DNA from 2 places in the Blautia sp. AM23-13AC genome. Region 1 is predicted to be linked to the other one. Evidence: riboswitches for the same ligand, from Rfam matches in the RefSeq annotation. Region 1 holds a riboswitch; the other holds the start of a gene.
What was found. Region 1 has a riboswitch for cyclic di-GMP ahead of DW642_RS16225 (ABC transporter substrate-binding protein). Riboswitches for the same ligand answer to the same signal wherever they lie in the genome.
Positions count from the first base shown of each region.

Region 2: another riboswitch for cyclic di-GMP. It lies ahead of DW642_RS11085 (ABC transporter substrate-binding protein); the one in region 1 lies ahead of DW642_RS16225 (ABC transporter substrate-binding protein).

Region 1 covers NZ_QTUL01000004.1:171,769-175,137, reverse strand. The annotation lists gene DW642_RS06900 (SufB/SufD family protein) at 1-794, shown strand, start outside; partial or broken gene DW642_RS06895 (helix-turn-helix domain-containing protein) at 853-1,098, shown strand; cyclic di-GMP riboswitch class I at 1,233-1,308, shown strand; gene DW642_RS16225 (ABC transporter substrate-binding protein) at 1,397-2,308, shown strand; gene DW642_RS16220 (hypothetical protein) at 2,305-3,246, shown strand.
Region 2 covers NZ_QTUL01000009.1:84,023-87,391, reverse strand. The annotation lists gene DW642_RS11100 (glycoside hydrolase family 3 N-terminal domain-containing protein) at 1-866, shown strand, start outside; gene DW642_RS16800 (helix-turn-helix domain-containing protein) at 890-1,096, opposite strand; cyclic di-GMP riboswitch class I at 1,543-1,618, shown strand; gene DW642_RS11085 (ABC transporter substrate-binding protein) at 1,718-3,369, shown strand, end outside.

The DNA of each region.
Region 1 (3,369 bases):
TCCGCAAAAAAGAGGATAAGCCGGGCATTGATATTTTGATTGACGGCGAGACAAAAGGCGAAAAAGTATTTATCCCGGTTGTCGTCAGCGTTTCCGGTATGACGGATCTTGTTTACAATGATTTCTACGTTGCGGACGGCGCCGATGTTACGATTGTAGCGGGCTGCGGTATCCACAACGGCGGCTGCAACGACAGCCGGCACGACGGTATCCATACGTTCCATGTAGGAAAAAATGCCAACGTGCGCTACGAGGAAAAGCATTACGGAGAGGGAAACGGAACGGGACAGCGGATTCTGAACCCGGTGACAAATATTGAAATCGGAGAAAATTCCGTTTTTACGCTGGATACCGTACAGATTAAGGGCGTTGACTCAACAATTCGTACGACGAATGTTGTGATGGATGCAAACTCCAAACTGTTCGTGCTCGAACGTCTGATGACAGACGGTGACCAGAAGGCAGAGTCGGATATTGAAGTATGTATGAACGGAAGCGGTTCTTCCGCACAGATTATTTCACGTTCTGTCGGAAAGGGCAATTCCTCCCAGGTCTTCCATCCGAAGGCAGTCGGCAAAAACAAATGCCACGCCCATATCCAGTGCGATTCTATCATCATGGATCACGCCCAGGTCGGATCTATTCCGGAGATCCAGGCAAAGCATGTGGATGCGGCAATCATCCACGAGGCGGCGATCGGACGGATCAATGACGAGCAGCTGTTGAAACTCAGAACGCTCGGCATGACGGAAGCGGAGGCGGAAAACGTCATTATTGAAAACTTCCTGAGCTGAAGAAAAAAAGGAAACAAGAGAAGTGTTTGCAACTTAATCAGCAGACACTAAATATAGATTATCGCAGCTGTCAGGAATTTCCCAGTCGTCACTGGGAAGAATCATGGCGCAGGAAAACCTGCCGTCGCTGATCACACTTGAAAAAATATGTGCAGCTTTGGGCGTGACATTATCGCAGTTTTTTCAGGAAGATAATTCAGAGAATCTGACAGAAAAACAGAAAGAAGTTCTAGGGATATGGAACGATCTGAGTACAAATGAGCAGGAAACAGTAATGTCAATGCTGCGTGGACTTCGGAAGTAGAAGAACAGTTCGAGTATATGTATCGGCTGTTCTTTTTTTATTTTTTGGCGTTAAAACGGTAATGTTTTTCTTGTGTACAGTAGAGTGCTATAGTATAATAAAACCAGTTTTTTGCATAAGTATTAAAGCTATAATATGGAAATCGGCAAACCAGATGAAAGTCTGGGACGCAAAGCTACAGGGCCTGTAAAATGGCAGCCAGTTGCATAAAATGAGGTGCACTGTCTGTCTGACAGTGCTTTTTTGTGGTGTTATTTCATAGACGTGACAATAATAAATTTTATTAGGGGGACTTGTAATGAAAAAGAAAAGATGGAGCAAGGTTTTGTCTGTATGTTTAGTGATGGTGACCTCTTTATCACTTTTGTCAGGATGTGGCGAGAAGAGTGCAAAAAAAGAAGACGAAGAAACCATCACGGTGTATTTATGGAACACAAACCTGTATGAAAAATATGCACCATACATCCAGGAACAGCTCCCGGATATCAATGTTGAATTTGTAGTAGGGAATAATGATCTGGATTTCTATAAGTTTCTTGATGAAAACGGTGGATTGCCGGATATTATAACCTGCTGTCGTTTTTCCCTGCATGATGCAAGTCCCCTGAAAGACAGTCTGATGGACCTTTCCACAACCAATGCGGCAGGTGCTGTCTATGATACCTACCTTAGCAATTTCAGGAACGAGGATGGAAGCGTAAACTGGCTTCCTGTGTGTGCGGATGCACATGGTTTTGTAGTGAACGAAGATCTTTTTGCAAAGTATGGTATCCCGTTGCCAACAGATTACGAGAGTTTTGTTTCCGCCTGCCAGGCATTTGACAAAGTGGGTGTTCGTGGATTTACGGCAGACTATTCTTATGATTATACCTGTATGGAAACACTGCAGGGTCTGTCTATATCAGAGTTGTCTTCTGTGGAAGGACGCAAGTGGCGGACGGTCTACAGTGACCCGGAAAATACAAAGAGAGAAGGTCTGGACGATACCGTCTGGCCAGAGGCTTTTGAACGTATGGAACAGTTTATTCAGGATACAGGGCTTAGTCAGGAAGATCTGAATATGGATTATGATGATATTGTTGAGATGTACAAAAGTAGCAAGCTTGCCATGTACTTTGGCAGTTCTTCCGGTGTAAAAATGTTCCAGGATCGGGCATTAACACAACATTCCTGCCATTCTTTCAGGAGAACGGTGAAAAGTGGATTATGACTACGCCATATTTCCAGGTGGCCTTAAACCGTGATCTGACAAAGGATGAAACACGCAGAAAGAAAGCAATGGAGGTACTGGATACAATGTTTTCAGAGGATGCGCAGAACAGGATTGTTTATGATGGACAGGATCTGTTAAGCTACAGTCAGGAGGTGGATATGCAGCTTACGGAATATCTGAAAGATATAAAACCTGTGATCGAAGAAAACCATATGTATATCCGTATTGCGTCAAATGACTTTTTCTCTGTTTCCAAGGATGTGGTTTCGAAGATGATCTTAGGAGAATACGATGCAGGGCAGGCATACCAGTCATTTAATTCTCAGCTTCTTGAGGAAGAAACTGCTTCTGAGGATATCGTGCTGGATTCACAGAAGTCGTATTCCAACCGTTTCCACAGCAGTGGAGGAAATGCAGCATATTCTGTTATGGCAAACACGCTACGTGGCATCTATGGGTCAGATGTGCTGATCGTAACCGGAAACAGCTTTACGGGAAATGTGCTGAAAGCCGGCTACACAGAAAAAATGGCAGGTGACATGATCATGCCAAATGGTCTGGCGGCTTACAGCAGCAAGATGAGTGGGGCTGAGCTGAAAGAAATGATCAAAAACTTTGTAGAAGGCTATGAGGGAGGATTTATTCCGTTTAACCGTGGTTCTTTGCCAGTGGTTAGTGGTATTTCTGTGGAAATTAATGAAACGGAAGATGGCTATACATTAAGTAAAGTTACAAAGGATGGAAAGGCAGTTCGGGATGAGGATGCTTTCACGGTGACCTGTCTTGCCACACCGCAGCATATGGAAACTTATCCTGTAGATGAAAATATGATATTTGATGGAGAAGCTACCTCTGTGAAAGATACCTGGACAGCATATGTTTCAGGTGGCAATGCCGTTCTTGCAGAAGCTGAAGATTACATAACCCTGAGGTGAGAAGAATGGATGTTAAGAATTCTAATAGAAATAGAAAGAAACCTGTCAGGAAAAAAGGATTGAGAATAGTTGCCTTTCTTCTTCTCTTTATAGGAGTTGTTCTGGCTGTTTTCCGATATTATA
Region 2 (3,369 bases), on a different contig from region 1:
AGGCAGACATTGTGATACTGACGCTTGGCGGTAAGCACGGAACGTGTTCCATGGCATCAATGGGAGAAGGAATTGACAGTACTGATATTAACCTTCCAAAATGTCAGGATGCATTTATTCGCAAGGCTGCGCAGCTTGGAAAACCATTGGTTGGCGTTCACTTTGATGGAAGACCGATTTCCAGTGATGCTGCAGAGGAATATTTAGATGCTATTCTGGAAGCATGGAGTCCATCAGAAACAGGAGCAGAAGCAGTAGTTGATATTTTAACCGGAATATATAATCCGGGAGGAAAACTTCCGGTTACCGTTGCTTATGGAGTGGGACAGCTTCCGGTTTATTACAATCATCCATATGGTTCCTCCTGGGATCAGAGCGGCAGTATCGGTTTTGCCAATTATGTGAATATGCCGCACAGACCGAGATATTATTTTGGATACGGACTGTCGTATACAACATTTACATATTCGGATTTACATATCTCGATGGGAAATGAAAAGGCAGCAGATACGGTTCAGATCTCCTGCGCTGTTGAGAACACGGGAAGCTGTGAAGGAGATGAGGTTGTCCAGCTTTATTTACGAGATGAATATGCCAGCCTGACAAGACCAGTAAAAGAACTGGCAGGTTTTAAGCGCATTCACCTGCGAAAGGGCGAAAAGAAAACGGTATGCTTTGAGGTGAAAACGGATCAAATGGCTTTTCTGGACATTGATATGCACTGGAAAGTGGAAAAAGGACGATATGCAGTAGAGGTCGGAAGTTCTTCAGAAGATATTCGTTTAAGAGGAAGCTACTGTGTGAAAGAAAATAAATGGGTTGCGGGAAGAAACAGAGCGTTTTGGGCAAGTGCCGCAGCGAAATAAAAAGAACAGAACCGGATGCCATTTTATACAAAGCGGCATTCGGTTCTGTTCTTGCGGTATTCCCGTGGGGAGCAGTTCATTTTTTCACGGAAACATTTTCCGAAATAGGACTGCTGGCTGAAGCCGGTCTGCAGGGCGATCTGTCCGATGGGAAGTGTGGTTTCTGTTATCTCCGTGATTTGTTTTCTATGTTTTGGCAATATCTTAATAATTTCTGCAGATATTTTCATATTATTTTTTCGATATAATAAGTATACTTGTTGTAAAAAGGATTGTAAAGGTAGTCCAAATGGACAATAATAGTTTATCACATACAACGTGGAATTGTAAGTACCATATGAACCAGAGCAGGAAAACCTGCCGTCGCTGATCACACTTGAAAAAATATGTGCAGCTTTGGGCGTGACATTATCGCAGTTTTTTCAGGAAGATAATTCAGAGAATCTGACAGAAAAACAGAAAGAAGTTCTAGGGATATGGAACGATCTGAGTACAAATAAGCAGGAAACAGTAATGTCAATGCTGCGTGGACTTCGGAAGTAGGAGAACAGTTCGAGTATATGTATCGGCTGTTCTTTTTTTGTTTTTGAACGTTAAAATGTTAATTTTTTTCTTGTGTATAGTAGAACACTAAAGTATAATAAAATCAGTTTTTTGCATAAGATTAAAGCTATAATAAGGAAATTGGCAAACCAGATGAAAGTCTGGGACGCAAAGCTACAGGGCCTTTAAAATGGCAGCCAGTTGCATAAAATGAGGTGCACTGTCTGTCTGACGGTGCTTTTTTACGGTGTTATTTCATAGACGTAACAATAATGATTTTATCAGGAAAGAATGAGGAAAATAAAAGTATGAAAAAGGCAAAACGTTGTCTGATAGCAGTGGTGTCAGGTGTACTTGTAGCATCTGCTGTCTTGTCTGGATGTGGACAGTCAAAGAAAGAAGTATCTATAAATGATGATCATCTTACCGTTTATCTGTGGGAAAATCGTTTGATGAAAAATATTGCACCCTATATCCATGAACAGTTTCCAGATCAGGATATTGAATTTATTATAGGTAACAATGATACCGATTTATACAGTTATTTTAAAGAACATGATGAATTACCGGATATTATAACAGTACGTCGATTTTCTGGAACAGATGCACAGGACTTACAGCCTTATCTTATGGATTTTGCTTCTTATGATGTTGTTTCCAAGTATTATTCTTATGCGGTGCAATATTATAAGAATGCGGAGGATGAAATCCAGTGGCTGCCAATCTGTGGTATTCCGCAGACGATCATTGCCAACAAAACACTGTTTGATCAGTATGGCGTAAAGATTCCAGAAAATTATGAGGAATATGTACAGGCCTGTCAGCAGTTTTATGATAATGGCATAAAACCGTATTCCATGGATCTTAGGGAAGACTGGTCTAATAATGAAATCATCCAGGCGGCGGCAATCGGTGAGTTTACAAGCCTGGATGGTATTGAATGGCGAAACGGTGCAGAGACTGCAGCGGATGAAGTAAAGTTTGATGATGTATTATGGAAACGTATTTTTTCAGAAACCAGTCAGTTTCTTAAGGACTCGCATTTTGGTAAAGAAGATATCAATATTGATATCAATACAGGAACCCAGATGTTTGTCGAAGGAAAATCAGCAATGTTTCATGGACATCCGACGGTTATGCAGCAGCTGCAGAAACAGATGGATGCGGAGCTGATCCGTATTCCTTACTTTTCACAGACATCGGATGAATCCTATGTGTACATGACTCCGTCCTTAAACATTGCATTTAACAAAAACCTGGAAAAAGACCGGGAGAAACTGGATACTGCGCTGGATGTGCTGGATTGTATGATTTCAGAAGAGGGGCAAAAGCTGATTGCGGATGGAAGCGGTGTTATTTCATTGAATACAGATGTTCCAACCATGATGCAGGATGTGCCTGGACTGGAAGAGGAAATTAATCATAATGCTGTTTATATCCGATATTCCGCCCAAAAATCATTTGATGCAAGTCTTGAGGCTGTTCACGGATTACTGTCAGGGGAAATGGATGAAATACAGGCTTATGATACTTTTCGCAGTGTAATGAATCGTAAAGATCCAGAAGAAAAAGCAACGGTGAATTTTGAAAATGAATATTCCATTTCACTGAACGATAGAAATGGCCGTGATGCAGCATCTTCCATTTTAACTACGATCAGAGAAGAAAATGATGCACAGCTGGCTCTGGCACCATATTATTATTTCACTTCTTCTATGTACAAAGGAGAATGCACCAGCAGCCGGGTTGGCATGATGACAGCGAAGAGTTCAGATACACCATTATATGTTGCAAAAATCAATGGTAAACAGGTTTATGAACTCGTGGAAAATTATCTTGCTGATGCTGATGAGAATTTTTACGTAACCAATAAATACGAATTACCAATTGCATCCGGTATGAAAATGATCGTCAATCAAGAGGAAAGTGGATTTTCGTTAAAGGACTTAACAGTTAATGA